3 regions of the Burkholderia sp. BCC0044 genome follow, and region 1 is predicted to be linked to each of the others. Evidence: predicted binding sites of a transcription regulator. Region 1 holds the regulator's gene; each other region holds the start of a gene.

Evidence for each region. The regulator FNR, encoded in region 1, switches genes on or off when oxygen is low (the NO sensors DNR and NnrR bind a similar motif). The targets are predictions, from matches to a motif close to TTGATNNNNATCAA.
Region 2: a site for FNR is predicted at 6,207-6,220, ahead of HWX14_RS24880 (universal stress protein). Genes of this name have one in related genera too.
Region 3: a site for FNR is predicted at 7,018-7,031, ahead of HWX14_RS24990 (universal stress protein). Genes of this name have one in related genera too.

Annotation. Positions count from the first base shown of each region.
Region 1 covers NZ_CADFDO010000003.1:880,138-890,445, reverse strand. The annotation lists gene HWX14_RS20965 (GMC family oxidoreductase N-terminal domain-containing protein) at 1-1,096, opposite strand, end outside; gene HWX14_RS20960 (helix-turn-helix domain-containing protein) at 1,254-2,222, opposite strand; gene HWX14_RS20955 (hypothetical protein) at 2,425-3,240, opposite strand; gene HWX14_RS20950 (aldo/keto reductase) at 3,401-4,348, opposite strand; gene HWX14_RS20945 (LysE/ArgO family amino acid transporter) at 4,698-5,318, opposite strand; gene HWX14_RS20940 (LysR family transcriptional regulator ArgP) at 5,428-6,321, shown strand; gene fnr (fumarate/nitrate reduction transcriptional regulator Fnr) at 6,370-7,116, opposite strand; gene HWX14_RS20930 (universal stress protein) at 7,220-7,687, opposite strand; gene HWX14_RS20925 (DUF3005 domain-containing protein) at 8,196-8,603, opposite strand; gene HWX14_RS20920 (hypothetical protein) at 8,882-9,115, shown strand; gene epsC (serine O-acetyltransferase EpsC) at 9,253-10,173, shown strand.
Region 2 covers NZ_CADFDO010000004.1:485,779-496,086, reverse strand. The annotation lists gene HWX14_RS24925 (DUF1348 family protein) at 1-465, shown strand, start outside; gene HWX14_RS24920 (DUF4148 domain-containing protein) at 600-857, shown strand; gene cynR (transcriptional regulator CynR) at 932-1,819, opposite strand; gene HWX14_RS24910 (DUF1348 family protein) at 2,077-2,559, shown strand; gene HWX14_RS24905 (hypothetical protein) at 3,161-3,385, shown strand; gene HWX14_RS24900 (hypothetical protein) at 3,468-3,707, opposite strand; gene HWX14_RS24895 (BON domain-containing protein) at 3,763-4,413, opposite strand; gene HWX14_RS24890 (Hsp20/alpha crystallin family protein) at 4,685-5,119, opposite strand; gene HWX14_RS24885 (DUF1488 domain-containing protein) at 5,299-5,574, opposite strand; gene HWX14_RS24880 (universal stress protein) at 5,656-6,129, opposite strand; gene HWX14_RS24875 (hypothetical protein) at 6,260-6,727, opposite strand; gene HWX14_RS24870 (AraC family transcriptional regulator) at 6,968-7,927, shown strand; gene HWX14_RS24865 (carboxymuconolactone decarboxylase family protein) at 8,043-8,609, shown strand; gene HWX14_RS24860 (acyl-CoA dehydrogenase family protein) at 8,582-9,697, shown strand; gene HWX14_RS24855 (ATP-binding cassette domain-containing protein) at 9,694-10,308, shown strand, end outside.
Region 3 covers NZ_CADFDO010000004.1:505,065-515,372, reverse strand. The annotation lists gene HWX14_RS25025 (adenosylcobalamin-dependent ribonucleoside-diphosphate reductase) at 1-676, shown strand, start outside; gene ftsH (ATP-dependent zinc metalloprotease FtsH) at 730-2,637, opposite strand; partial or broken gene HWX14_RS25015 (BCAM0308 family protein) at 2,671-3,191, opposite strand; gene HWX14_RS25010 (BON domain-containing protein) at 3,243-3,890, opposite strand; gene HWX14_RS25005 (DUF2964 family protein) at 4,117-4,302, shown strand; gene HWX14_RS25000 (MBL fold metallo-hydrolase) at 4,432-5,835, shown strand; gene HWX14_RS24995 (zinc-dependent alcohol dehydrogenase family protein) at 5,918-6,958, opposite strand; gene HWX14_RS24990 (universal stress protein) at 7,099-7,935, shown strand; gene HWX14_RS24985 (universal stress protein) at 8,131-8,634, shown strand; gene HWX14_RS24980 (universal stress protein) at 8,631-9,464, shown strand; partial or broken gene HWX14_RS24975 (universal stress protein) at 9,516-9,979, opposite strand; gene HWX14_RS24970 (PAS domain S-box protein) at 10,224-10,308, shown strand, end outside.

The sequences.
Region 1 (10,308 bases):
GATCGACGTCGCCGACGAGCGTCGGCAGCACGTGGAACTGGATGTCCGGGCGGCCGCTGCCCGTCGTATCGACGAACGCGCCCGATTCGACGACGTTCGACGTCAGCAGGCCCGAGCGGCACAGCATCCATTGCAGCCCGTGCCGCAGCGCCTTCCACCCGCGATCCTCGCCGAGCAGGCTGACGGGCGCATCGCTGCGGCCGTAGATCGACACTTCGAGATGGTCCTGATAGTTCGCGCCGACTTCCGGGCTGTCGTGCAGCACGTCGATGCCATGTTCGTGCAGGTGCGCGCCGGGTCCGATGCCCGACAGCATCAGCAGCTTCGGCGTGCTTAGCGCGCCGGCCGCGAGCACGACGTCGGCGCGTGCGGCGGCCGATCCCGTCGCGCCGCTCGCGGTGCGCCATTCGACGCCGGTCGCGCGGCGGCCGTCGAACCGGATGCGCGTCACGCGGCAGCCGGTCAGTACGCGCAGGTTCGGATCGGCGATCGCGTCGGCCAGATAGGTGGCCGCGGTGCTGCCGCGCTGCCCGTCGAAGATCGTCGTGTGATAGAAGCCGACACCATGCTGCGCGGCGCCGTTGAAATCGTCGTTGTACGCGATGCCGGCTTCCTGCGCGGCCTTCACGAACGCGAGGCTCAGCGGATGCCGGAAGCGCGTGTCGCCGACCTTCAACGGCCCGTCGGTGCCGTGGAACGGCTCGGACAGCCGCAGGTGCGATTCGGCGCGCTTGAACACGGGCAGCACGTCGTCCCAGCCCCAGCCGGTGCAGCCGAGCGCGGCCCAGTCGTCGTAGTCGTCGCGCGTGCCGCGCACGTACAGCATCGCGTTGACCGAGCTGCCCCCGCCGAGCGTGCGGCCCTGCGGCACGTAGGTCTTGCGTCCCGCCGCGCCCGGCTGCGGATCGCTTTCGAACGTCACCGTGCGCCGCGTGCCGAGCACGCGGATGAACGTCGCCGGAATCCGGATGAACAGGCTGTCGTCCTTCGGGCCGTCCTCGAGCAGCAGCACGCGCCGGCCGGCCTTCACCAGCCGGTGCGCAACCGCGCAGCCGGCCGAACCGCCGCCGACGACGATGTGGTCGTACGTCTCCATCCCGCTTCTTCTCCTTGCTGTCGGGCGGCGGAGCGAATGCCGCCGCGCAGAAAGCCAGCTTAGCGAGCGGGTTGCAGCCCCATTTGACCGGGGCGGACGTCGTGCTTGTCTCGGCGGGACATCGCGGCGAGTAGCGGCGGCAACGGCAAGTAGCGGCCTAGCGCGCGTCGATCGGCACACGCGTGTCGCTCGGCGTCTCGCCGAACCGCGCGCGATAGCTGCGACTGAAGTGCGCGCTGTTGTTGAAGCCCCAGCGGAACGCGATCTCGCTGACCGTCAGGTGCTTCAGCGAGCGGTCGCGCAGGTCGGCGCGGCAGCGTTCGAGCCGCCGCGCGAGGATGTAGCGCGTGAGCGGCATCCCTTCGATCTCGAAGACGCGCGCGAGCTGGCGCGGCGACAGGTTGATCGCGCGGCTGACCGAGCGGCTGTCGAGATCGTCGTCCGCAAGATGGCTGTCGATGAACGCCTTCGCGCGCGACAGCGTGTGGACCGTCGACTTCGTCGGCGACATGTCGCCGTCGTGCAGCCGCAGCATCGACCGCACGAGATCGAGGATCGCGGCGGCGCGCCGTTCGTGCGCGTCGGGCGTCGGCTCCGGCGGCGCGGCGAGCAGCGCAACCACCTGCCGCACGGCCCACGACGCGACGCCGTCGTCGCGGTCGATCTTGACGAGGCTGCGGTAGCGCCACGGGCCGACGCGCGCTTCGAACACGTCGCGCGGCACGTCGAGCACGGTCATCGCCATGTCGGCGGGAAAGCCGTGACCGTACGGCATCGACGTGTCGTACAGCACGAGGTCGCCGGGCCCGTGCTGCATGCAGTCGACGTCCTGGAACGTATAGCCGTGGCCCTCGCGCATCAGGCAGATGAACACGGCGTCGCGCTGGTCCGCGTGGATGTTGTGCGGCGTGCGCACGACCGCGTGCCGGTTCGCGACGATGTCGCATGCGCGGAACAGCCCGAGATCGCGTTTGCGCAGCGACGCATCGATCCCTTCGGACGATTTTCCGCTGCATTCGATCCGCACGAGCGAGCGCGCGACATGGTCGATCCAGAAGTCGACGCGCTCGGCGCCGCGTACGGCGCGCGTCGAGATCGTGGCGATCTCCGTGCTGGTGTCCGGCATGACGTTCTCCCGATGACGGCCGAGCGGGGCAGTCTCGGGCACGCCGAACGCCGCGGTCAATCCGTGAAAGACCCGGGGCGCACGCGTGACGCGCTGGCGGCGGGGCGCGGCGGGCGATTGCGCAGTCGATGTCCTTCCCGGTCAACGAAAGCGGCCGGGCGAGTCAAGACACGTGTGCAGCTTTGGGGTAAGCGTTGCCGGCTTACTTCGACTTCGATGAAGACGACGGCAGCCCGAGCGAGACGTCCTCTGCGTAACCCATCTTGCCGCCGCGGAACTCGACGCTCACGTGGCCCGCCCGCTGCGCGTCGCCGCTGACGTTCGCGTAGATCGACGTCATCACCATGCCCGCGTCGCAGTCGAGCGCGATCGTGCGATCGACGCGCCCCGTCGCGATGTTCACGGCCCGCAGCGACTGCATCGCGACGCCGCACTTGTCGGACAGCGCATAGACGCCGACCAGCATGTGGGTCTTCGTGCGATACCACATCGGGATATCGACGCTGCCGTCGAGTTGCAGGTGCTGCGTATCGGTGTCGTTCAGCCGGCCGACTTCGTTCAGCGTGATCGGCAGCGTCTTGTGGCCGTCGTCCCACGTGCCGGTCGCCGTTTTTCCGGTGACGTTCAGCGCGATCGGGCAAGGCTTCGGCCGTGACGGCGACGCGGCCGGCACGACCGGCGAGTCGGCGTTCGACGCGGGCGACGACGCTTCGCACAGCGTCAGGCGGCCGTCGGGCTCGCGGTGGCCCCGCAACGGAATCGGCTTGCGATGCGCGTCGTAGTAGTAGCTGCCGTCGACGCGCCAGCGGCCCGCGTCGTTGCGGTTGATCGCGTCGTAGGTCTGCAGCGATACGTGCACCGGCGCGTTGCCGATCGTGCCGGTGTAGTTCGCGATTTCGTACCAGCCCGCGAAGGACACGGCCGGTGCGCAGGCGAGCAGCGCGGCGATCGTTGCGGCGAGCGGGCGGGCATGACCGGCATGACGGGCATAACGTGAATGGCGGGCAAAGGGGTTCATCGGCGATTTTTTATGGGTGGTTTTGATTCGGCGCGAAGAAGCCCGGTCGAGCCCCGCGGCCATCGGATGCTCGCCATTGTATCCATCCGCCCTGCGCGAATCGCAGGCAGGCCGCGGAACCGCCTGCCCGTGCGATTCCATCGGCCCGCCGCCGGCGGCGTCAGGGCGCGCTGGCTTCGTCGATCTGGCGGATGTCGTCCTGATCGAGCGTGACGCGGATCGCTTCGCCGAGCAGCGCGAGTTGCGCAAGCGACGTCGCGCTCGCGATCGGCGCGGTGATCGTCGGCCGCGCGATCTGCCAGGCGAGCGCGATCGCGGCCGGCTGCGTGCCGTGCTTCGCCGACACGGCGTCGAGCGCCGCGAGGATGCGCAGCCCGCGTTCGTTCAGATAGCCGGCGACGCGATCGCCGCGCACGCTCTTCTTCAGGTCGGCCTCGCTGCGGTACTTGCCCGACAGGAACCCGCTCGCGAGCGCGTAGTAGTTGACGACGCCGAGCTTCAGGTCGCGCACGACCGGCTCGAGATCGCGTTCGTAGTCGGCGCGGTTGAGCAGGTTGTATTCGGGCTGGATGACCTGGTAGGCCGGCAGCCCGTCGCGCGCGCTGATGGCGGCGGCTTCGCGCAGGCGTGCGCCGCTGTAGTTCGATGCGCCGATGATGCGTACCTTGCCCGCATCGATCAGCGTTTGATAGGCGGCGAGCGTTTCTTCGAGCGGGGCCGTGTCGGCGAGGTCGCGGTGCGAGAAATACAGGTCGATGTAGTCGGTCTGCAGGCGGCGCAGCGAATCGTCGACGGCCTTCAGGATGTTGTCTTTCGACAGCCCCGCGCGCGTGCCGAGCAGGCCGACCTTGGTCGCGATCACGACCTGCTCGCGCTTGCCGGAGCGCTTCAGCCACTTGCCGATGATCGTTTCCGATTCGCCGCCGTGATTGCCGGGAACCCAGGCCGAATAGACGTCGGCCGTGTCGATGAAGTTGATGCCGGTGTCGGCGAGCGCGTCGAGCAACGCGAACGATGCGTTTTCGTCGACGGTCCAGCCGAAGACGTTGCCGCCGAACGCGAGCGGCGAAACCTGGATGTTCGATGTACCGAGGGTGCGATGTGCCATGTTCCTCTCCGATAACTGCAGGTAACGGGATTGAACTGCGGGATGGGTCGAGGCGATCGCGGCGGGACGGCCGGGTGCGCGGTGCGGTTCCGCCGTGGTCGCGGGACACCGGACATTCTCGCCGATCGTTTCGATTCGTGCAGGCGGCGTGCCGCCGCGATGATGGACGGCTTGCGGCAGATGGCGGATACCGTGTCCGCTGCGTGAGTGCTCCGTGCGGCTGCGTTCGATCGGGAGCGAATTTTTTGTGGCGGAGTGTACGACGGGATTCAGGCAGGTTGCGCTGGCGGGGCGCCGACGCGGAGGGAAAGCCGGGCGGCAGGCCGCCGCCCGTGTGCAGACGGTTCGGTCAGCGCAACTGCACCGCCGCGAGAAACAGCACCATGCTGCCGATCGCGCCATCCAGCACGCGCCACGCGACCGCCTTGCGGAACCACGGCGCCAGCAATCGCGCGCCGTAGCCGAGCCCGAGGAACCACACGACGCTGACCGTCATCGCGCCGATCGCGAACGCGAGCCGCGCGCCTTCCGGCTCGCGCGCGCCGGCCGTGCCGATCAGCAGGAACGTGTCGAGATACACGTGCGGGTTGAGCCACGTGAACGCGAGCGTCATCAGCACGATCGCGAGCGTGCCCTGCGGCGGCGGCGCGACCGCGTCGCCGCGCACGTCGAGCGTGTCGTGGCCCGGCTTGAACGCGCGGCGCAGCGCGTTGATGCCGAACCATGCGAGATACGCGAGGCCGACGTACAGCACCGCGTGGACGAAGGTCGGATAGCGCTCGACGAGCACCGATGCGCCGCCGACGCCCGCGCCGATCAGGATCATGTCGGACACCGCGCACAGCAGCACGATCTTGCCGACGTGCGAGCGCATGATGCCCTGGCGCAGCACGAACGCGTTCTGCGCGCCGATGGTGACGATGAGCGACGCGCACAGTGCGGCGCCGTGGGAAAAAGCAAGCCAGTTCATGATGGGGACAGCCGTGGAAGCAGTAGACGAATCAATCGGGTAGCGCTAGTCTGCGGTCGGCACGGAAATAAGAGAAGCTAAATCACCTAATGCGGATTAAGGAAATCTAATGCTCGACTACGCGTTGCTCGATGCCCTCGCGGCCGTGATCCGGCACGGCTCGTTCGAGCGGGCGGCCAAGGAGCTGAACGTCACGCCGTCGGCCGTGTCGCAGCGCGTGAAGCTGCTGGAGGAGCGGGTCGGCAGCGTGCTCGTCAAGCGCGGGCAGCCGTGTGTCGCGACCACGTCGGGCGCGCTGCTGTGCCGGCATACCGAGCGCGTGCAGTTGCTGGAAGCCGAACTGGGCGGCCGGATGCCCGCCTTGCCGGGCCAGATCGCGAGCGCGTGGCCGACGTTGCGCGTGGCCGTCAACGACGACAGCGTCGCGACGTGGTTCATCGACGCAGTCGGGCCGTTCTGCACGGCGCGCGAGACGCTGCTCGATCTCGTGATCGACGATCAGGATTACACCGCGTCGCGCATCCGCGACGGCAGCGTGCAGGGCGCGGTGACCGCGCAGGCCGAGCCGATCCAGGGATGCCGGTCGGAGCGGCTCGGGCGAATCCGTTATCGCGCGGTGTGCTCGCCGGCGTTCTACGCCCGCTATTTCGATGCGGGGATCACGCGCGATGCGCTGCGCCGCGCGCCGTGCGTGATGTTCAATCCGAAGGATGGGTTGCAGGCGCGTTTCATCCGGCGCGTGACGCGCGCGGATCTCGATCCGCCGCAGCACTGGATACCGCACGTCGCGGGCTATCTGCGCGCATGCGAAACGGGATTGGGATGGGGGATGTGCCCGGACCGGATGGTCGACCGCCAACTGGCGGCGGGTGAGTTGATCGACATGTCGCGCGGGCGCACCATCGACATCGATCTGTACTGGCAGAGCTGGCGTCTGTCGATCGGCTGGCTCGACGATTTCAGCGCGGCGCTGAAGACGCGTGCCGCGCTGTTTCTCGATTGACCGGCGAGGTGATGCAGGCGGCGCGCGCGAGGTGCGCGCCGTGCGATGTCAGACGTGCTGCAGGCCGTCGAAGTCGACGATCTGCACGTGGCGGCCCTGCATTTCGATCAGGCCGCGCTTCTGGAATTTCGACAGCGTGCGGCTGACCGTTTCGAGCGTCATGCCGAGATAGCTGCCGATATCCTCGCGCGTCATCCGCAGGTTGAATTCCGACGGCGAGTAGCCGCGCTTCAGGTAGCGCGACGAGACGTCGAGCAGGAAAGCGGCGACGCGCTCCTCGGCATTCAGCGAACCGAGCAGCATCGTTTGCGACGTTTCGCGCACGATCTGTTCGCTCATCAGCTTGTGCATGCGCAACTGCATCGAGCCGGCTTCCGAGCACAGCGTCTTGAGCGCGCTGTACGGAATCACGCAGACCGAACTGTCTTCCAGCGCGACCGCGGTGCGCGGGTGCGTGTCGTCGCAGATGCCGTCGAGGCCGAGCGCTTCGCCGGCGAGGTGCAGGCCCGTGACCTGTTCGCGGCCGTCATGGCGCGTCGCGACGGTTTTCAGCGAACCCGAGCGCACCGCGTACAGGTTGTCGAATGCGTCGCCTTCGCGGAACAGCGCTTCGCCGCGCTTGACCGGGCGGGCCGCGCAGATGACCGATTCGAGGCGGCTGAGCGCTTCGGGCGCCAGGCCTTGCGGCATGCACAGGTGCCGCATCGCGCACGACGAGCAGTGTGCGGCCTGGCGGGGAGCCCAGCTACCGGCATGGGGCGTGGCGGCGGGGCGGGTGGCGACGGGCGTCAGCATGATCGTTTACTCCGGCGTTGAATCGACGAAATCATTGTCCCACCGCAAGTTGCCGCCGTCGGGTGACAAAACGTCGCGACCGGCCGCGCGTGCCGAACGCCGCTCAGGCAGCCGGCTCGTCGGCGCTGGCGGCCGCCGGGATCAGCAGCACCGGCAGCGTCGCGTGGCGCACGCATTGTTCGGCGATGCTGCCGAGCACGAGGCGGCGGAAGCCGCGGCGGCCGTGCGTGCCGAGCACCAGCAGATCGGCGCCGAACGCTTTCGCACCGTCGAGGATCAGCGACGATACGTCGTTGAGCGACGTCGCTTCGTTCAGCCGCGTTTCGCCTTTCACGCCGGCGGCCTGCATCCGGCTCGCGAAATCCTGCGCGAGCGTGTTGCCCTGTGCGACGAGCTGATCGCGCAGCACGGACGGATCGTAGCCGGGCACGTTGTAGTAGATCGCGGCGTTCTCGACGACGTAGAACGGCTGCAGCTCCGCGCCGTGCGCTTTCGCGAGCGCCAGCGCGGCATCGAACGCATGGCGGGACGTGTCGCTGCCGTCGACGGCAACCAGAATACGCTTGTACATAGTGTCTCCGAGTGGCGGGTTGAAACGAAGTCGGTCGAATGGCCGATGGGGCCGGGCAATGCGCAATGCTGCGAGGCAGAGTAAACCAACGGGCACGATCGTGCAGCGAGGTGCCCGTCATGTCGCACGACCGCGCGGCTCCTGTCGCTGTCGTGCATGGCCATGCACGCGACGCATGCCGCACCGCGCGATGCGTGTCGTATGGATCGGCCGCATCGTCGACGAAAGCGCATGCGTGCGCATCGACGCGACCCGGCACGGCGACCAGGTCGACGCGCCGCACCCATCGCCATTCAATCGCAATCGCGCCGTGGCGCCATGACTTCGGTCAACGCATGTGCGTCGACGCGATGCACGGCATGCATGGCCGAAGATGCGGACGCGCCGAATCGTTCGCTTCGGCACCGCGCGAGCGAGTATCGGCGTGCAGCGCAATCGCCCGCGCCGATTCACCACCATCGACCGATGGCGATTCCCAAACGAACGACCGATTCAAACGCCGCGCGGGCTATCTCGGTACGGCCGTCAACTCGATGACGCGCTCCGGCCGGCGGCCGTGCCCGGGCCAGTACGCGCTGCCGTACATCCGATGAACGGGACCGAACGGCGCATCACCCGCAGTCGGCGTGTCGAAGCCTTTTTCGATCACCATGTAGCCGGCGCGCAACGCGAACGCCGGATGGTTGCCGTCGGGGCGGCTGTCGAATCCGGCGAAGCCGTCGCCGGCTTCCGGCATCGCATTGACGAGCGACGCGTTGCTGCGCGTGACCTGGTCGGGCGAGATGAGCCCGACGCCGGCGAGGCGCGACGCTTCGCGATTCTTGCCGTCGGTGTCGACCGTGCTGTCGTGCGTGTCGTCGTTGTCGAGTTCGATGCTGCGCGGACGCGCACGACCTGTTTGAGCGGAGGATTCCATCGCGGCTCTCCTGGCGGCGACACGCTCCGGATCGAAGCAAATCCCGTTCCGGGCACGACGGGAAAAGGCGCGCGGGCGATCGCCGCGGTCGCGCGACGCGCACTGATTTGTCATGATTTATTTCAGCTAGAAGACGCGTTTTCTACAGAGTATGATTCTTTTCCTGCGAAGCGGCGACAGGGGATGAAGTCTCGCCGCCTCTGCCCGCGCCGGGGCGCCGCAGCACCCTTAAAGACGGGTAGCGAACAACAAAGCAAGGGACTAGAGGTGGCGGATTCATGCAAGCGACTACTGCCTTCACGCACCGCGGTTATCTGTTGAATTGCGCGCCCGCACGCGCCAGTGACGGTTCGTTCAAGCCCTACGTCGTGATCTCCCGATCGAGCGACGGGGAGCTCGTGGCGAACCGGTTTTTCCCGATCGAGCTCCAGTTCAACGACGAAGGCGACGCGATCGCGCACGCGCGCGACTGGGCCGTGCGCTGGATCGACGCGAGCAGCATCTCGATGTGACGCCGCCGCGCGCGAGCGGCGTCGGCCGTCCGGCCGATCCCCGGGGTGCCGCTCCCGGACAAAAAACGCGGTAATCTTGCGGAACCCGTCACTTTATTAGCGGCCGCGCAACCGCGCGCGGCTGCCCGCATTGGCATATGTCGACATCACCCGCCCGTCAGTGGGGCCTCGAAGAAATCGTCGCCGGCTTGCGCGAGTCGCGCGAGGAACTCCATCGCACGCGCCATCCGCGCGGCATCCGCGAACTGCCGTCGCGCGATGCGATCTGCAAGATTGTGACCGGCCTGCGCGCGTCGATGTTTCCGACGCACTACGGCGCGCCCGACCTCACCGACGAAAGCGTCGACTTCTACGTCGGCCACACGCTCGAAAGCACGCTGCGCGTGCTGTCCGAGCAGATTCGCCGCGCGCTGCCGTTCCTGCCCGAGCATGTCGATACGCCGTTCGCCGAGCTCGACGAACGCGCGTTCGAGATCGCGCGCGAATTCGGCCGACAGTTGCCGGCCATTCGTGCGCTGCTCGTCAGCGACATCCAGGCCGCGTACGCGGGCGATCCGGCCGCGCAGCACATCACCGAGATCCTGCTGTGCTATCCCGGCGTGTTCGCGATGATGCACCATCGGCTCGCGCACGCGCTGCACCAACTCGGTGTGCCGCTGCTCGCGCGGTTCATCAATGAAATCGCGCACTCGGCCACCGGCATCGACATCCACCCCGGCGCGCAGATCGGCCCGAGCTTCTTCATCGACCACGGCACCGGTGTCGTGATCGGCGAAACCGCGATCATCGGCGAGCGCGTGCGCGTGTACCAGGCCGTCACGCTCGGCGCGAAGAGTTTCCCGGCCGATGGCGAAGGCGCGCTGGTGAAGGGCAATGCACGGCACCCGATCGTCGAGGACGACGTGGTGATCTATGCGGGCGCGACGATTCTCGGCCGCGTGACGATCGGGCGCGGCTCGGTGATCGGCGGCAACGTGTGGCTCACGCACAGTGTGCCGCCCGGCACGAGCGTCGCGCAGGGCAAGGTCCGCGAGGGCGGCAGCGCCGAGAAGCCGTAACGCGGTGGGCGAATGCGCGGGCGCCGTTCCGCGCAACGCGGCGGATGACGCGCAATGGTTCGGCGGCCGGCCCGCCGTCGGGCGCTACCGGACGTGAGCGGCGCGAAACGCGCTCGATCCGGCGCACGAAGGCAG
Region 2 (10,308 bases), on a different contig from region 1:
GCAATTCGCCCGCCGCTCCCGCCGTTCACGCTGGAGTCGGCCATCGAGAAAGTCCGTCTCGCGGAAGACGGCTGGAATTCGCGCGATGCCGCCAAGGTCGCGCTCGCCTATTCGCTCGATACGAAATGGCGCAATCGCGCCGAGTTCGCGAACAACCGCGCGGAAGCGCAGGCGTTCCTCGAACGCAAATGGAAGAAGGAGCACGAGTATCGCCTGATCAAGGAACTGTGGGCGTTCGGCGGCAATCGCATTGCCGTGCGCTACGCCTACGAATGGCACGACGACTCCGGCAACTGGTTCCGCTCCTATGGCAACGAGAACTGGGAGTTCGGCGAGGATGGCCTGATGCAACACCGCTATGCGTGCATCAACGACATGCCGATCAAGGAATCCGAGCGCAAGTATCACTGGCCCTTGGGCCGTCGGCCGGACGATCACCCGGGACTGAGCGAGCTGGGACTTTGAAGCCCGGAGCGTGACAGCCGCGATGAGCGGTTAGCGCCCAACCATCCGGTAGCGAAGAATCACGGATCGTTGGGCGTTTTTTTAATTTCATTGGTAGTGCAAATAGTCTATCTAAACAAGGAAACAGAAACATCATGACCAAGCGTATCCGTCACATTTCTTACGTCCTGTCGGCACTCACGCTGGCTGCTGCCACCACGACCGCGTTTGCTGCCTCTTCCGCAGAAGCGGCTTCACCGGGTTATCACTCCGCTGCGCCGTTGATTCAGCGGGATGCGGCGCCGGAAGCCCGGCGCGCACTGACCCGCCGCGACGTGATCAACGAGCTGATCCAGGCCGGGCAGGACGGTACGCTGCAACGCCTGAACGATACGGTTTTCCACGGCTCGTGACGCCCGACCAAGCGGCTGCGTCGAAGCGGGTCGTATGCCGCCTGACGAAGGGTGACTCGCGATGTCGATGGAGGTCACGTCGACGTTCCGAACCGCTCGGTCAGCAGTTTCAAGAATGCCCTGCTTGCCGCGGTGCGATACGCACCCTTGCGCTCCAAAACGGCAGCCGTGCGCGTGGGCAGAGCGGGATCGAGCGCCACGGGATGCAGGCCCTCTTGCACGCGTGCGATGTGATCAGGAAGAACCGTCGCCAGCTGCCCGCGACGCGCGATCTCCACGATTGCACCGATCGTATCCACTTCGATTGCGACAAGCGGTCGAATAGCGTGGCGCGCAAAATGCTCATCGATGAACCGGCGCGTCGCGAACGTGTCGTTCAGCAAGACCAACGGCTCCTTGCCGAAGTCACGCGCAGCGAGTGCCCTGCGGCGCGACGCACGCGGGTGGCTGCGGCCCACCACGAGGCTCAGCGTTTCCTCGAAAAGGGGTTGGCTTTCTATGTCGGCCGACAAGGCCGGATGGAATGCGACACCGATATCGAGCTTGTCGTCCGCAAGCTGCGCCTCCATCTGATCCTGTGTGAGTTCGCGAATATCGATCCTGATGCCGGGATGCAACTGGTGGAAGCCATCGACGATCGGCCCGACCAGGGATGCCGTATAGGTCGGCGTGACTGCGAAACGCAGGTGGCCCCGGCTCAGCTCCGCCACGTCGTTTATCGCCCTTACCCCTGCGTCGAGGTCCTGTAGCGCGAGCTTGGCGTAACGCATCCACGCTTCTCCCGCGTCGGTCAGTTGAACGGTTCGGCCTGAACGGTCGAACAGCTGTGTTCCCAAGGTGTCCTCGAGCTGCCGAATCTGCTGCGACAAGGTCGGCTGCGATACATGAAGCGCCTCGGCGGCGCGCGTGAAATTCTTCTGTTCCGCCACTGCAAGAAAGTAACGGATATGACGTAGCAGCACGGGAATCCCCCTTGACTATTGGTTTTCCTTATCGACTTTATCTCAAACCAGTCTTGGACGCTATGGAAATTCGCGTCCATCCTTCATGCATCGAATCAACGCACGCAAGGAGGCCGATCGTGAAAAAGATCGTCGAAGGGTCTCCCGGGTTTCGATGAAATCGCTGCCGACCAAGCCGTTCTGAATTCATCGCGTCGCGGGTCGGGCGATCCGCGCCGCACGAAGTGCAATCGCCAATCTGAAAAAGGAGAGCTGTCATGTCGACTCAACAGCAGGAAATTCGCCCGCCGCTTCCGCCGTTCACGCTGGAATCGGCCAAGGAAAAGGTCCGTCTGGCCGAAGACGGCTGGAATTCGCGCGATGCCGCCAAGGTCGCGCTCGCCTATTCGCTCGACACGAAATGGCGCAACCGCGCCGAGTTCGCGAACAACCGCGCGGAAGCGCAGGCGTTCCTCGAACGCAAATGGAAGAAGGAGCACGAGTATCGCCTGATCAAGGAACTGTGGGCGTTCGGCGGCAATCGCATTGCCGTGCGCTACGCCTACGAATGGCACGACGACTCCGGCAACTGGTTCCGCTCCTATGGCAACGAGAACTGGGAGTTCGGCGAGGATGGCCTGATGCAACACCGCTATGCGTGCATCAACGACATGCCGATCAAGGAATCCGAGCGCAAGTATCACTGGCCCTTGGGCCGTCGGCCGGACGATCACCCGGGACTGAGCGAGCTGGGACTTTGAAGCCCGGAGCGTGACAGCCGCGATGAGCGGCTAGCGCCCGACCATCCGGTAGCGAAGAATCACGGACGGTTGGGCGTGCTCCGGCGCGACGTCACGATGTAGCAACTTGAATGTCGCTGGATTGTTCGTGGCTTTTCGTCGTGCGTCTTGCGATACGCTGAACCGCCCCGTCAGCACGCTCGCACCGAGCAAAATTGTCCCGGTTCGTCGATTCTCCTGATGATGTTCGTTCGTGCGCTGATCGTGTCAGCTTTTTCTGCTTGCCATCGACCTCTCGCTCGACGTTGTGCGGCCGCGCGCACCTTCGACCGTTCATTCGCTCGGCGGCGAAACGCCGGGCGATCGGTTTCCCGCGTCTCGCGCGCGACTGCCCGCCGGTGACGGGCACGGGCGAACAATCGTCAATCACGGTCGATGGCACAAAGCGCTCCGCTCTGCTTCGCGCAAGCCGTCCGCCGTGTAGGAATCCGCCGACGGCCTCCGCTCGATTCCTACTACAACTTCGGGACACGCCGATTGAATCGCGCATGCGCGCCGACGATACTGAAATCACGGATCACGGCTCCCGGCACACCGATCGCGAGCCATCAGGAGAGACGCCATGTCACACGCCACCCAGCTTGCCGATTCGCGCAATCCGTCCGGTCAGCCCGATGCAGCTGCGCTCGACACGCTGGCATTGGTCGCCCTCGCCCGCGACGCCGGCATGCTCGTGATCCTCGACGGCCAGATCGGCCGGGAACGGTACGAAAGCGTGACGGGATCGATCGCCACGCTGGCCCGTTTCGCGCAGGCGCTGCAGCTTTCGGCGCTCAAGGCGGCATGAAGCCGGGCGCGGTCGGCGCCGCGCCGCGCGCTGACCGCATGCCGGTGAACCTGCGCTTGCCGGATCGGCGGCCGTCGTCCGCTCAAACCGTAAAGGTGTTCGACTTCTTCATCTCGACCCAGGTCATCCCGACGCGCAACCCGTCGATCGCGGCTTCGCGCTCGGTGTCATGGAGCCGGCTGTCGGCGAACACGCGCTCGCACGTGCCGTCCGGCGACATGAGCATCACGTGGATCCTGCAACGATAGCCGCCCGTTTCGGCGGGGCTCGTCTCGATCGCCACCGACCAGTCGGCGTCGTGTACCTCGCCTGACAGTGTCATCCTGCTTCCCTCCCGCGTCCGCGCGGACGTTGCATCCGACTTGAGTCCGCAGGCCTTACTCGACGACCAGGTCGTCGACGACGGCGCGTACGCCACGCGCCGACCACGCGGCGCCGCGCACGGCCTTGCGTTCGGAGAACGAGCCGACCTTGCCGGACAACCGGACGGTGCCGTCGCGCACCTCGATCGCGATATGTTTCGCCTCGCGCTCCGCGTGGCGCATGATCGCGCGCTTGATGTTGCCGCCGATGTCGGCCGAACCGACCGCCCCCTGCACGACGATGTGGTCGGTCACGCCGGTCACGCTGCGCATCTGCGAGATCGCCCGCACGGCCAGATGGCTCTGGTAGGCCCATTCGACCCTGCCGGACAGCGTGATCCAGCCGTGTTCGACCTGCACCTTGACCGCGTCGTCATGCAGACCGACCGTCCAGTGCAGCACCGAGCGCACCGCATTCGCGATGTCCTCGTCGGTGCGGACGTCGTCGTTCGGCAGATGCACGGTCATGTCGACGACGAGCGCCTTGACGCCGGCCACGCGGTTCGCCGCGCGCTCGATCGCGAGTTTCTCCGCATAGCTCGGCGGATGACCCGAAAGCGTCACGATCCGGTCGGACACCTCGACACCGATTCGGGTCGCGTCGATTGCCGGGTCGGATTCCAGCTCGTCCTGAACGTCCTGTTTCAACTGCTTGTCGGTTTTCATCGTCTGTACTCCCGAGAGCCGCGGCGCGCTTGTCCGCCGTACACGGCCAGATTTGCACACGCGCGGCCCGGTGTTGCTGATGCAGGTCAACGGAAGCTCCGTGCCACGCTTCACGGCTCGTTCGTGTGCCGCTTGACGACGGTCAAGCCGATACGGCCCGGCCGTCCTGGCACGCGGCCGGTCGAAAGAAACGGCGCGCGAATGGCTCCGTGCGCCGTCGTCGTCCCTTCGAGCGACGCGTGCCCCGCCTCACCCGGTGTCTGCTTCCCGATCAACTGATCGTCAGCTTCTTCTGCCCGACCGGCGCCTTCTTCGGCAGCGTCAGCGACAGCACGCCGTCCTGATACGTCGCCGTCGCGTTCGCGTCGTCGATCTCGCCAGACAACGAGAACGACCGGCCGATCGCGCCGCTGTAGCGCTCGCGCCGGATCACGCGTTCGCCATCCTTCCGCTCGTTGCTGCGCTCGACCTTGGCGTTGATCGTGACGGTCCGGCCCGTCACCTGGACATCGATGTCCTCCTTCGCGACGCCCGGCAGCTCCGCATTGACCTTGTAGGCGTCGTCGCTTTCCGTCACGTCGATTTTCATCGACGCCAGATCGGGTTCGTCCGTCGTCGCCATGCCGCGCAGCGGCCTGAACAGCCCTTGAAACAGGTCGGAGACGGGTTCGATCGAAAACGGATCGTAACGCGTGAGGTGGGTCATGGTTCGCACTCCTCGTACGGTTGACATGCAGCGGCGCTTTCGTCCCGCCAGCGCGGTGCCGTGATGCGGATCGGACTTGCGCGGCATCGCGTGCCGCGCAACGGACGAAGGATCCTGCTGAAACCAGCGTATCCGCCCACGCCGTCACGGGCTTGATACGCGTCAATGACGCAGGGCGATCAGGTGTAGAACCGGAAGAATCCGCTGTGAAGCCGGATCGGCCTGCCGTCCATTTCCTCGAGCAGGCAGCGCGCCGCGCGTTCGATCGCGGGACGATGGCGCGCGAAGGCGTCGACGAGATCCTGTTCGCGCGGCGATGCCGCTCGGAAGTGATCTTCCAGCGCTTCCGCGGTGATCGCGCAGCGCACGCGGCGGCCTTCGACCAGCGCCGGAAAAGCCAGCGTCAGGTCCAGGCCGCAATACGTCGGATGTTCGGAAGGAAAAGATATCTGCATGGCGATCCCCTGGGCAGGTTGCGGGCCGGCCGACGGCAGGCTCGAGCCGGGCGCGCCGACCCGGTATCGGATGCGGCGACCCTAGGCTGCCGCCACGGCAGCCGGCGCGGCATCGTTGCCGCGTACGAGCAGGACCGGGCAACGCGATCCGCGCAGAAAACGTTCGGCCACGCTGCCGAGGAACAGCCGCCGCACGCCGCGCCGCCCGTGCGTGCCGACCACGGCGAGATCGATCGAGCGGTCGACGACATAGCGTTGCAGCCGCTCGGCGATATCCTGGCCCGGTTCGGTCTCGACGATTTCCGTGTCGCCGTTGACAGCCGCATGCGAGATGGCCCGTTGCGCATTTCGCAGCACCGCCGCGCCATCGCGCCGGACCTCGTCGAGCAGGGCATCCGGGTTCATTCGTCCGGCGTACGTGATCAGAAGGGAGTGGTCGACGACGAAAACGGCGAACAGCCGCGCGCCGCAGGACCGGGCAACCTTCAGACCTTCCTCGAGCGCCCGATTCGACGAAGGACTGCCGTCGACGGCGACCATGATGTTCGTGTACATACCGACCTCGCTGGATGACGCGCCGCGCCGGTGGCGTTCGGCGTTGTTTCATCATCAGCGCTTGCCGGAAACCCGCGTTGACCGAGGTCAACGGTTTGAAGCGGTGCGAGCCGACGCGACAGGCGCCGGATTATCGCGGGTCGACCGGCGGCGTCGGCGTGTCCGTCGGGCGCTCGTACGTCGCGAAGCCGCGCTCGACTTCAAGGATCTTCGACGCGCATGCTTCGTATTGCCAGCCGGGGCCGCCATCGGTGCCGTACATGCCCTTGCACATCGCCTTGAGCCGGATCACCGCGCCGCCGTCGCCCGATGCCGTGCGCGACGCCCACAGATAGACTTCTCCGGCGAAATGCGATTGCGCGGTTTCGATCCGGTCCGCACTGAATCGCGTGACACGGGTCGACGAACGCGCGTCGACGTAGCGCCGCGCGAGCTGCCATGCACGGTCGCATTCGGGCGCCGTCGAACAGTGCAGCGCCGCGGCCTCCCGTGCCGCCTGCAATTGCGTTTCGGTCGATCGGAACGCCGCCTCCTGCCCCGTACCGGCGCATGCGCCCAGCGCGAGCGCGGTGCCGATCGCCCACGTCAGATGTTTCATTGCTCGTGCCTCATCACGCGGCGGCGTCCGCGCGCCATCGGGCGCCGCGTCGTGCGAGCGCCGGAGTCCACTGTATTGCCGGCAGCGTGAATGCGATTGACCTGCGTCAAGCGCCGTCATGCGCCGCCGATCGCAGGCCTCTCCTTCGTCGCCACGAGAAAATGCTTTCTACGATTCGTTGGTTTGAGCGGCGCGGCGCAGCCCGTAGCATGGGCGCGTCACCCATCCTCCAGCATCGGAATGTCCGCGCAAACAGACAAGGTCGTCCATTGGCTGCTGTCCAGCCTGGAGCCGAAAAGCCAGCTTTTTCATGTCGGCCAGTATTGCGGCGACTGGCAGGCGTCCACCGCCGGCCGGGCGAAAGCGAGCTTCCACATCATCCTGCATGGATCGGCGTGGCTTCACTTCGCGGACGGGCGCGACAGCATCCCGGTCGCCGAAGGTGAGGCCGTCTTTCTGCTGCGCGACGTGCCGCACGGATTGTCGCCGAGCCCGGTCAATCCGCAGGCCTGCGCGGTCGCGGGCAGCCACCCGCTCGAGCGGCGCGGGTCGATGCAACCGCTCGACCCGTCGGTCGACGGCAGCGTCGGCCTGGCGTGCGGTTTCATCGAATTCCACTCCACCGTATCGCGCGCGATCGTGTCGCTCTTTCCCGAATACCTGATCGTGCGGCGCGGAGACGACGCCTATCGCGGCATCCACGGGCTGTTCGACCTGATTCGCGCCGAAGGCCGTCATGGCGTCGACGCGCCGTCCCCGCTGATCGACAAGCTGGTCGAACTGCTGCTGTTCTATGCGGTGCGGGACGCCGCGGGGCACGATACCGTTGCGAGCGGGCTCGCATCGCTGATGCAGCGGACCGGGTTCGGCACGCTGGTTGCCGCGATCATCGACGCGCCCGCCGACGCATGGACCACCGACTCGATGGCCGCGTTCGCGAACATGTCGCGCACCGCGTTCTGCAAACACTTCAGCGAAGCATCGGGCCATCCGCCGATGCAGTTCGTCACGATGGTGCGGATGCGGCTCGCGGCGGACCTGTTGCAGCAAGGTCTGCCGATTTCGCGGGCGGGCGAACTCGTCGGCTATCAGTCGGAGTCGGCGTTTGCGCATGCGTTCAAGCGCACGATGGGCATGCAACCCGGCGCATGGCGGCGCGAGCGCGACGACGCGTCGCAATCGGCGGCGCGCCTGCACTAGCCGGCCGCAGCGCCGTCGCGGCGCGGGACGAACGCACAGGAATCGCGGATGTTCGCGCATTGTCCAGCGGCAGCGCCGCGTCGACAATGATCGCACTGCCCTTCCGGAGAATCCTGTGAGCCGTCTGCCCTTGCCCACCGTCGAAACCGCCCCCGCGGCCAGCCAGCCGTTCCTGGAAAAATCGCAGCGCGCGAACGGCTTCCTGCCGAACCTCGTCCGCTCGCTCGCGAATGCGCCGGCCGCCCTCGAAACCTATCTGACCGTCGCGGAGATCAACAGCCGCGCGGGCCTCACGTTTGCCGAGCGCGAAGCCGTGCAGATCACCGCGGCCGCCGTCCACGGCTGTGCATTCTGCGTGGCCGGACACACCGCCGCCGCGCTGAAGAAAGCCCATGTCGATCGCGCCGACGTCGACGCGTTGCGCGACGGCGAACCGGTCGCCGAGCCGCGGCTGGAAGCCGTCGCCGCCTTCACGCGCGCCGTGATCGCGACGCGCGGCGCCGTGACCGACGACGCGCTCGACGCATTCCTGGCCGCCGGCTTCACCGAAGCGAACGCGCTCGAAGTGGTGCTGGGCGTGAGCCTCGCGACGCTGTGCAACTTCGCGAACAACCTGTCGCGCAACGAACTCAACACCGAACTGGCGGCATACCGATGGGAACCCCGGACACAGGCCGCCTGACGGCGCCCGCACTCGATGCGTCGCTCGCCGACTGGCTCGACGCGAACGCCACGCAGCTCGACACGAGCGCCGCGCTGAAAGCGGACATCGTGCCGCGCCTCGCGGCCGCCGGACTGTTCCGCACCGGCGTGCCGGCAAGCCTCGGCGGCGCGGGCGGCACCATTGCGGACGCCATTGCCGGCATCGCCGCGGTGGCCGAGCATTCGCTGACCGCGGCCTTCGTGCTGTGGGGCCAGCGCAGCTTCATCGAATACCTGCTGCAAAGCCCGAATAACGCGCTGCGCGAACGCTGGCTGCCCGCGCTGCTCGATGGCCGTTCCGCCGGCGCGAGCGGCCTGTCGAACGCGATGAAATACCTGTCCGGCATCGAGTCGCTTCAGATCGACGCGACACCGCACGCGGAACGCGCCGACGACTGGCGGATGACCGGCAGGATGGCGTGGGTGACGAACCTGCGCGCTGAACGGTTCGTCGTGGCCGCTGCGGTCGCGTTCGACGATGGTCGGCCGTCCGCGATCGTCGCGATCCCGGATGATGCGCCGGGCCTGACACGCAGCACGGATCTCGACCTGATCGCGCTACGCGGCAGCAACACCGCCGCACTGCATCTCGACCGCGTACCGAGCGACGCCGCGTGGCTGATCCATCCGGATGCACAAACCTTCCTGCCCGCGGTGCGACCGGCGTTCCTCGGCTTGCAGTGCGGGCTGTCGATCGGGCTCGCGCGGCGCGCGCTGGCCGAAGCGCGGCGCGCGGCGGAAACGACGCGCGGCATTCTCGGCCCCGAAGTCGAAACCTGCGCGGCCGAACTGGCCGCTGCCTGCGCGCACTTGTCGTCCGGCCTCGCCGACGGCAGCCTGCGCCTGCATCCCAACCGCCTGTTCGAGCTGCGCATCGCGCTCGCGACGCACGTGGCCACGGCCGTGAACCTCGAACTCGAAGCAAGCGGCGGCCGCGGCTATCTGCGCGATGCGGGGCTCGGCTTCGAGCGACGCTGGCGCGAAGCGGCGTTCATTCCGATCGTCACGCCGAGCGTCGTGCAGTTGAAGGCGCAACTCGCCGCGCAGGCGCGGAGCATCGCCGCATGACGCCGCCGCTGCTGAACGCGCGCCATCTGACGCTCGGCTACGACGGCGAGCGGCGCGTTACCGTGCTTGCCGATGTCTCGCTGTCGGTCGATCGCGGCGAAATCGTCGCGCTGATCGGCCCGAGCGGAACCGGCAAGTCGAGTCTGCTGCGCGCATTGGCCGGCCTGGAGCGGCCGCAATCCGGCACCGTATCGATCGACGGTACGACGCTGCAAGGCCCGCACCCGAGGATCGCGATCGCGTTTCAGGACCCGTGCCTGCTGCCGTGGCTGTCGACCGAACGGAACGTCGCGTTCGGGCTCGCCTTCGAACATCAGGAGCGCCTCACGCGCGATCAGCAACGCGAACGCGTCCGCTCGGCACTGCATGCGGTCGGGCTCGAAGCCGCCGCGTCGCTGCGCCCGGCCCAGCTTTCCGGCGGGATGGCGCAGCGCGCGGCGCTGGCGCGCGCATTGGCGCGTCAGCCGCACGCGCTGCTGCTCGACGAACCGTTCTCGGCGCTCGACGAAGTCACGCGCGCCGCGATGCAGCAGTTGCTGGTGAACATCGTATCGACGACGCGATGCGCGACGGTGCTCGTGACCCACGATATCGACGAGGCGCTGCTCGTC
Region 3 (10,308 bases), on a different contig from region 1:
CTACGACAGCGCGCAAGCGCGCGCGTTCGCACGCGGGATCGTGCTGACGATGCGCGAGCATGCGTTCGCCGCCTCTGCCGCGCTTGCCGCCGAGCGCGGCGTGTTTCCCGCGTACGATCCCGCCGCCTATCTGACCGGCCCCGCGCACCGCACGCTGCTGCCGCTGAAGGTGCACCACGCGATCGCGCGGCACGGGCTGCGCAACAGCCATCTGCTGTCGTTCGCGCCGGCCGGCAGCGTGAGTCTCGCGTTCTGCGACAACTGTTCGAACGGGATCGAGCCAGCGCTCGGCTGGACGCAGCGTCGCCTGGTGCGCACCGCGGACGGACGGGTGCGGCCGTTTCGTGTCGAGAATCACGCTTATCGGCTCTTTCGCGACCTGCATGGCGACAGCGTCAGGCTGCCGGAATATTTCGTCACGGCGGCGGATATCGCGCCGGCCGATCACGTCGCGATGCTCGCGGCGCTGCAGCCGTGCGTCGACGCCGGCATCTCGAAGACTGTGACGCTGCCGGCGCAGTGTTCGCTCGCGGACGTCGACGCACTGTTCTTCCAGGCATGGCGTGGCGGGCTCAAGGGAATCACGGTGTTCCGGCCCGATCCACGGCTCGCGTCGGTCGTGACCGCCGATGCGACGCAGGCGCGGCGCGAGCGCCCGGTCTGCATCGGCTGTTGAACGACGCACGCAGGTCAGCGGCCGACGCGCGGCGCGACCCGGCGCTCGTTCGTTCAGGCGGCGGCGTCCGTGGTCGTTTCCGTGTCGGCCTGCGTGGGCCGGCGCGCGTCGTCGGTGTCGTCAGGCCGCGCGATGAGCGCCGTCAGCCTGTCGTGATCGATCGATTCGTGTAGCAGCAAGCTGCGCGCGATCCGTTCCAGCGCATCGTGGTGCTCGCCGAGCGTCGCCGTGACCCGCGCGTGCGCATCCTCGAGCAGCGCGCGCACCTCTTCGTCGATCAGTTGCGCGGTATGCTCGCTGCAATGGCCGTCGCCTGGTGTCCACACGGCCGGCACGCCGCCCTGCGGGACCGCATCGTCGAGCGTCATCAGCCCGAGCCGGTCGCTCATCCCGTACTGCATGACCATGTGCCGCGCGAGCGCGGTCGCGCGCTCGAGATCGTTCTGCGCGCCGGTCGATACGTCGCCGAACGCGATTTCCTCGGCCACCCGCCCGCCGAGCAATACGTCGAGCCGGTCGAGCAGTTCGCTCCTGCGCAGCACGTAGCGATCCTCGGTCGGCACCTGCTGCGTATAGCCGAGCGCCGCGATTCCACGCGGGATGATCGACACCTTCTTCACCGGATCGCAGTGCGTACGGCTCTGCGCGACGAGCGCATGGCCCGCTTCGTGGTAAGCGATGGTCCGTTTTTCCTGCTCGTTCATCACGCGGCTCTTGCGCTCCATGCCCGTCATTGCGCGATCGATCGCCTCGTCGAAATCGGCCATCGCGATCGCCGGCTTGCCGAGTTCGGCCGCATGCAGCGCGGCTTCGTTCACGACGTTCGCGAGATCGGCGCCGACGAAGCCCGGCGTGCGTTGCGCCAGTTCCGCGAGGTCGACTTCCGGCGCAAGCTTCACGCGCTTCGTGTGGACGGCCAGGATCTGCTGGCGTCCGACCAGGTCCGGCCGGTCGATCGCGATGTGCCGGTCGAATCGTCCGGGGCGCAGCAGCGCGGGATCCAGGATCTCCGGCCGATTGGTCGCGGCCATGATGATGACGCCCGAATTCGCCTGGAAGCCGTCCATCTCGACGAGCAACTGATTGAGCGTCTGTTCGCGCTCGTCGTTGCCGGACATCAGCCCGACGCCGCGCGCCTTGCCGAGCGCATCGAGCTCGTCGATGAACACGATGCACGGCGCCTTCTGCTGCGCCTGCTCGAACAGGTCGCGCACGCGGGCCGCCCCCACGCCCACGAACATCTCGACGAATGCGGAGCCGCTGATCGTGAAGAACGGCACGCCTGCCTCGCCGGCGACGGCCCGTGCCAGCAGCGTCTTGCCGGTGCCCGGCGCACCGACGATCAGCACGCCCTTCGGGATCTTGCCGCCGAGCCGCTGATAACGTTCGGGGCTGCGCAGGAACGCGACGATCTGCTGCAACTCGGCCTTCGCCTCGTCGATCCCCGCGATGTCGTCGAACGTGATGCCGGTTTCCTGCTGCACATACACGCGCGCCTGGCTCTTGCCCATGCCGCTCAGGTCCCTCATCCCGCCCGGCCGCCGCATCATGAAGTTCCAGGCCAGCACGAGGACGATCATCGGCAGCAGCCACGTCGCGAGCATCGCGAGCCAGCCCGAATCCGGCACCCCGCGATAGCGGATGCCGGCGGTCGTCAGCGCGGCGACCAGATGATCGTCGCCGACGCGGTTCGTCGTGAAGCGCCACGGCGGTCCTGCCTTCTTGACGGCGACCGCGTCGGAAGCCGGCAGCATCGTGCCGGCTGCCGGCATGCGCAGCGAACCCGAGATCGACGACTGACCGATGTCGAGCTCGTCGACGAGCCGCGCGTCGACCAGCCGATGAAAATCGCTGTACGAAATCGATGTCGTCGCCGGCTGGGCCGACAGCAATTGATAGGCGACCAGGACCGCGAACGCGATCGGGATCAGCAACCCGGAGTAGTCGAATGTTTTCTTCATGACGTCGCGACTGTGCGCCGGACCCGCGACCGCTCAGGCCGCGTCACGGGTCCAGTTCGCGCGCAGCATGTCCTCGCTGTCGCGATAGTTGAATGCCAGCGCGCCGTGATGCGCATGCAGCAGCGCCTCGCCCATGCGCCTCCCATGCGCCTCACCACGTGCACGCCGGTGGTTCGAATCACGAGCGCGTCGCCGGTTTGCTCGATCTCCATGATGCGTTCGAGCGCGTGCTCGCTCATCTCCAGATCGGCTTGCCGCTCGAGCAGTTCGAGGATTGCCGAGCGATGCCGGCGCACGTATTCGCCGCGCAGCACCAGTTCGCCCGCCGGCGCGTTTTCGCGCATGCGCTTGCAGGCCGGGCATTCGAGCTGGCGCCGATCGAGCGGCGTCGCGTACCAGGTCCAGCGGCCGGCGTCGCAGACGGCGCCGCATCCTTCGCAGATCCGGTCGCCCGACGGCCGCTTCGGATCGCGGTAACTGTCTTTCGTATGCGGCTGCATGCGCTTGTCGCGGCGCAGATAATTGCGGCCGGGGCCGGAATGCGAACGATTCATGGCTGCTTCTCCGTGGTGATCGGCGGTACGGGCGCGACGCTCACGCGACGCTCATGCAACGATCAGCCGGTCGACGACCTCGCGCACGCCCCTGACCGACGCCGCCGCGCCGCACGCGGCACGTCTTTCCGCCAGCGACGCGACCGTGCCCGTCAGCGTGACGATGCCGTCGTCCGCGTCGATCGCGATCCCGGCGGATTCGCGCTGCGCGCGACGGGCCAGCGCTTCGGCAATCCGCGTGCCGACGTCGGGCACCGTAGGGTCGGCCCGCACGCGAATGCGGTTCGCGACGCCGACGACGCCTTTCATCCGGCTCACCATCTTTTCCGCTGCACGGCTCTGGAACGCATGATCGACCTCGCCGTCGAGCGTCACGCAGCCGTGATCGACTTCGACGCGAATCGGGTGATCGCGCAATGCCTCCTGCCAGCCGAGCGCGAACGTGATGGCGATCGCCAGTTCGTGGTCGGCGCACGCATTCTCCGGCGGCTCGACGTTCAGTTCGAGCACCAGCGCGCGCGCATCCGCGACATGCAGCGCGGTTTTCTGGGCTTCGAGCTTCTGCGCCCAGCTGTCGACCGTGCCGCGCAGCGTCACGATCCGGTCGCGTACGTCGACGTCGATCCGGCGCGAATCGATCGCCGGATTCCAGAACAGCGCCTGCTCGACATCCTGCTTGAGTGCTGCATCGGACTTCATGTCGGTCTCCCGTGCCGGCGCGTGCCGATCGCGAGGCGTGCGACCGGACGTGTGCCGTACCCGATTCAGCATCGCGCATGGCGGCACCGGCGGCTTGACGAGGATCAAGCAACCGCCGGCTTGCGGCAACGGCGGCCCGGTGCGTAGCCGGCCGATTCGTCCGTTGATGCAGATCAATGGGCCGTCGGAGCGCGACTCGATCATGGCGAAAGACGCCGCGAACGTCATGAACAGAAAGCAGTACCGCATCGCTCTCGCGACGCTGAGCGTATTCATCGCGCTGGCGTCGCTACTGGGCGTCGTGCATGCGATGCTGGTCGACGCGCACGTGCTGCCGTACGCGATCGTCACGCTGGTGTCGGGCGCCGTCGCGTTCGTCGCGCAGTTCGATCCCGCGCCGAGCGAGCGATAGCGAAACAGCCGGACGCGCCGCATTCGACATCATGTTCGATGCGGGAATCCCTGATTTCCGTCAATCGCCGCGCGCCGGTTCGCGATGTAATCGACGCACTGAACCCCTCGACTTCCAGTGAGACGAGCGATGAAACTGACTTTTCTCGGTGCGACCGAAACCGTGACCGGCTCGAAGTATCTGGCCGAGCACGGCGGCCGGCGCGTGCTGGTCGATTGCGGCCTGTTCCAGGGCACGAAAAACCTGCGCTTGCGCAACTGGAGCCCATTGCCGCTCGCGCCCGACATGCTCGACGCGGTCGTGCTCACGCATGCGCATATCGACCATACCGGCTACCTGCCGGTGCTGGTGCGCGAAGGCTATCGCGGGCCGGTGTACTGCACGGCGGCCACGGCCGAACTCTGCGACATCATGCTGCGCGACAGCGCGCGGCTGCAGGAGGAAGAAGCCGACTTCGCGAACCGGCACGGTTACTCGAAGCATCATCCGGCGCAGCCGCTTTATACGCTCGACGATGCGCAGCGGGCGCTGCGCCTGCTGACGCCCGTCGCCTTCGACGAATGCACCGCGCTCGGCGACGGCCTCGCGTTCCGCCTGCTGCCGGCCGGGCACATCCTCGGCGCGGCGAGCGTGGTGATGCACTGGGATCACAAGGTGCTCGCGTTCTCGGGCGACCTCGGCCGCTATCACGACCCGATCATGCAGCCGCCGCGGCCGCCCGCGCATGCGGATTTCGTGGTCGTCGAGTCGACGTACGGCGACCGGCTGCATCCGGAATCGGATCCCGAGAACGAGCTCGCCACGCTGTTCGACACGACCTTCGCGCGCGGCGGGGTCGTCGTGATGCCGTGTTTCACCGTCGGCCGCGCGCAGGAGATCCTGCACTACATCGCGCGGCTGAAGGCGTCCGGCCGCATGGCGCGCGTCCCCGTGTTCCTCGACAGCCCGATGGCGACCGACGTGACCGAAATCTATCGCCACCACATCCTCGAACACCGGCTGACCGTGTCCGAAGCCAACGCCCTCGGCCACGCGGCGACGATGATCCGGACGGTCGATCAGTCGAAGGCGATTGCCGAACACCATGGCCCGATGGTCGTCATCGCCGGCAGCGGCATGGCCACGGGCGGCCGCGTGCTGCATCACCTGGCCCGCTATGCGCCGGATGCGCGCAACACGATCGCGCTGGTCGGCTACCAGGCCGTCGGTACGCGCGGGGCGGCGCTGGCCGCGCACGAGCCGACGCTGAAGATTCACGGCGAATACGTCCGCGTGCGCGCGCAGGTCGAGTCGATCACGACGCTCTCCGCCCATGCCGACTACGAGGAAGTGCTGAAGTGGCTCGGCACGATGCCGTGTGCGCCCGTGCGAACGTTCGTCACGCATGGCGAACCCGCTGCCGCGGATGCGATGCGTCGGCGCATTTCGGAGCGGCTGCATTGGCCGTGCGAGGTGCCGACTTACGCGCAATGCGTCGATCTGGACGAAATCGAAGCCGGCAGCACGCAGGAACCCGCCGCGCTGTCGTCCTGATCGGCGGTCATGCCGCCCGGCATGCTGAACACGTGCGACGGGAGGCCGCGCACCCGGTTTCCCGTCATTCGCCTGCCGACGATCAACCGACTTCGATGATGACCTTCAGCGCATGGGTTTGGGCGGCCCGGCCGAACGTGTCGTACGCACGCTCGACATCGTCGAGCGAAAACCGGTGCGTGATCAGGCGCGTCGGATCGAGACGCCCGGCGCGCACGGTCTTCAGCAGCATCGGCGTGCTGACCGTGTCGACGAGCCGCGTGGTGATCGAGATGTTGCGATCCCACAGCTTCTCGAGGTGAAGGTCGGCCTTCACGCCATGCACACCGACGTTCGCGACGACACCGCCCGGCGCCACGAGCGCCGTGCACATCTCGAACGTCGCCGGAATGCCGACCGCCTCGATCGCGCAATCGACCCCGATGCCGTCGGTCAGCTTCATCACTTCCGCGACCGGATCGCCGGCACGGCCATCGAGGCAATCGGTCGCGCCGAAGTGACGCGCGATCTCGAGCCGGTTGCTGTCCGGGTCGATCATGATGACCCGCGCGGGCGAGTAGAACTGCGCGGTCAGCAACGCGGCCAGCCCGATCGGACCGGCGCCGACGATCGCGACCGAGCACCCCGGCTGCACCTTGCCGTTCAACACCCCGCATTCGAACCCGGTCGGCAGGATATCGGACAGCATCACGAGCGCGTCCTCGTCGGCGCCGGCCGGAATCCGGTACAGGCTGGTCGCCGCATGCGGGATACGCACGTACTCGGCCTGCGTGCCGTCGATACGATGGCCGAGAATCCAGCCGCCGGTCGTGCAATGCGAATAGAGTCCGCGGCGGCAGTATTCGCAGCGGCCGCACGACGAGATGCACGATATGAGCACGTGATCGCCCGGCTTCAGCGAATCGACCGCGGCGCCGACCTGCTCGACGATGCCGACGCCCTCGTGGCCGAGAATACGGCCGGGTTCGCAGGTCGGTACGTCGCCTTTGAGAATATGCAGATCGGTGCCGCAGATCGTCGTGCGCGTCACGCGGACGATCGCATCGGTGGGCGACTGCAGTTCCGGTTTGGGCCGTTCCTCGAGCGCCTTGCGCCCCGGCCCGTGGTAGACGAGTGCTTTCATCGCTGTCGATCAATGAGTTGCCGTCCACTTCACTATGCGACCGTGGCGCGCGGCTGCCGTTGATCTGAGTCAAGCGCGTGGAAACCCTGCTTCGTAGACTGGATTGCACTGGCGGATCACCCGTCGATGGAGCGATTCCGATGAGCTACAAAAGCATGGTCGTGCACCTCGATACCAGCGCCCGCGCGCATTCGCGCCTCGAGTTCGCATTGCGTCTCGCCCGGCGCTTCGGTGCGCATCTCACCGGGCTGTTCGCGGTCTACACGCCCGAGCCGCATTCGTTCTACGTGATGGCCGGCTCCGCCGACTATTTCCGCGCGCACCGCGAACAGCGCGACGAGCGGCTCGCCGCGCTGGAGCGTCTGTTCCATGCGGAGACGGCGCGCGCCAAAGTGCCGGCAACCTGGATTCGCGCGGACGAGCGCGCGAACGTGGCCGTCCCGCGGGCCGCCCGTCTCGCCGACCTGGTGATCGCAGGCCAGAGCGACCCGAACGATCCCGAGACCTACATCGACGACCAGTTTCCGGAGAACCTCGTGTTGTCGGCCGGCCGCCCGGTGCTGTTCTGGCCGTACACAGGAGAATTCGCGTCGATCGGCGAACGGGTTTTCGTCGCATGGGACAGCAGCCGCGAAGCGGCCCGCGCCGCGCACGACGCGCTGCCCTTTCTCGAACACGCGAAGCGCACGACGGTCGTCGCCGTGGTCAACGGCAATTCGGAGGCCGCGGCCACGCGGATTCCGGCCGCCGATGCCGCGCTGATGCTGGCGCGCCATGCGCACGACGTGAACGTGCTCGACATCGATGGCGCCGGCTCGTCCGTCGGCGACACGCTCCTGTCGCGCGCATATGAAACGGGTTCCGACCTGCTCGTCATGGGCGCGTACGGCCATCCGCGCTGGCGCGAGCTGCTGATGGGCGGCGCCACGCGCACGGTGCTCGCGTCGATGACGCTGCCGGTGCTGATGTCGCACTGAGCCGCCCGGCCGAACGTCGTGTCGTCCGCGTCGAGCGCGGTCACGGTGGTCGTCGAGCCCGCCAACGAAGCGTGGATCGCGGCGCGCCCCCCGGCGGGCGTGCTGCGCGGCAACCGGGACGCTTGATCCAGATCAGCGCCATCGGCGTGCACGCGCCGATGATGGTTTCATCCACAACCGTTCAAGGGACATGCCATGTACTCGAACATTCTGGTCGCACTCGACGGCAGCGACACGTCGTCCCGTGCACTCGACGCCGCGCTGGATCTCGCGGCGCAAACGGGCGCGCGGCTGACACCCGTCTACGTCGTCGATTTCCTGGTGCCGGCCTACGACATGTATGGATACGATCCGTCGATCCTGGTCGATTCATTTCGTGAAGAAGGATTGCGCGTGACCGAGGACGCCGCGCGACGCATGAAGGCGCGCAACGTGGCCGGCACGCCGCAGATTTCCAACGTCGCGCCGGCAGGCGAAGACATCCCGCACCGGATCGTCGGTCTCGCGGGCGAGATCGACGCCGATCTGATCGTGATGGGCACGCATGGCCGGCGCGGCTTTCGGCGCATGTTCCTCGGCAGCGTGGCCGAACGCGTGCTGCGCCAGGCCGGTTGCCCGGTCCTGATGATTCCGGCGAGCTGCGAAACGAAGGCGTCGGCCGAAGTCGCTGCCGCTTCCACCGAAAAGGTGCCGTCATGAGCTACAAGACCCTGCTCGTCCATCTCGACGACAGCGAACGCTGTGCGACGCGAGTCGACCTCGCGCTCCAGCTCGCGGGACGCTGGAACGCGCATTTGATCGGCCTCTACCTGGTTTGCCAGGACCTCTTCGAACCGTTGCGTCGGCCCGACGAACCGCTGAAGCTGGCCGTCTACGAGCGCCTGTGCGACCAGCGGCGCAAGGAGGCGGAAGAACGATTCCTGACGGCCGCCGAACGCGCCGGGCGCAGCGTCGAATGGCAGGCGCCGGCCGGCAATGCGACCGATGCGGCGATCCTGCATGCACGTCACGCCGATCTGCTGGTGCTCGGCCAGGAGGATCCCGACGATCGCATGACCTACGTCGCGCGCCATTTCGTCGAGGACGTCGTGATCGGCAGCGGCCGTCCGGCGATCGTCGTGCCGTATGCGGGCGACGTGCGCACGTTCGGCGAGAACGTGCTGATCGGCTGGGACGGCGGGCGCGAGGCCGCGCGCGCGATGGCCGACGCGCTGCCGCTGCTCGCCCGCGCACGCTTCGTCAACGTCGAGACGGTCGTCCGCGGCCAACCCGATCCGGACCAGACGCCGGCCGGCGTCGACGTCGCCGCGTATCTCGAACGGCACGGCGTTCGCGCGTCGTTCTCGACGACGCCGCGCGAGCGGTCGGTCGGCGTGGGCGGCACGCTGCTGAACCGGGTGACCGATCTGCACGCGGACCTGCTCGTCATGGGCCTGTACAGCCATACCCGCGCCCATGAGCGCGTGCTGGGCGGTGCGACGCGCACGATCCTCGAGACGATGACGGTGCCGGTGCTGCTGTCCCACTGAGCGAACGAAAACGGGGCAGCCGCTTGCGGCTGTCCCGCTCGTGTCGGACGGTCACAACACGCCGGCGCTCGCGCCTGCCCCCTCCCGCACCACCAGCACCGGCCGGTCCGCGATGCGCACCAGCGACTCGGCGACGCTGCCGAGCACCGCACGCCGCGACCGCCGTGCGTGCCCATCACGATCAGGTCCGCACGGCATCCGGCGGCGGCACGCGCCAGCACGTCCCACACGTCCATTCCGCGCGCGTCGATCGTCTGCGCGATGCCGCGCACGCCGGACAGCTGGAACGCGGTTTCCGCGTCCGCGACCGCAATCGCGGCCCGGTCCGCGTCCAGCCCGGCCGGACCGCGCGAATCGATATCGCCGCGATCGACGTCAGTCAGCCGACGCGCCTGCGACACCACGCACATGGCGATGACCAGGCCGCCCGATTCGCGGGCGAGCGAAATCGCCTCATCGAGGGCGAGCCGCGCACTGCGGCTGTCGTCGATTGCCGCGAAGATCCGGTGGTACATGGCGCATCCCTCCGTTCGAATTCGGTTGGTTCGTCCAGCCAGTGTGGGCCGGACGAGCGCCTGTCGGTTGATACGGGTCAAGCAGGCGCGGCGGCGCCCGTACGCATCGGTCCCGATTGGCGAGCGCCGATAAAACGCGCACAATTTCGGGCGACATCACAGTTCCGGCCCGCCCCGCTCTTCTTGCCTCGCGTCCGGCCCGCCGCCCGCCAGCCGCCGGCGAAATCCGTCAGGATGAACGGCAATGACAGTGAATGCGCCCTCCTTCAAGGCCGGCCCGTCCCCCCAACGGATTCGGCCCGCCCGCCATGCAGCCATGGCGGCCGCGC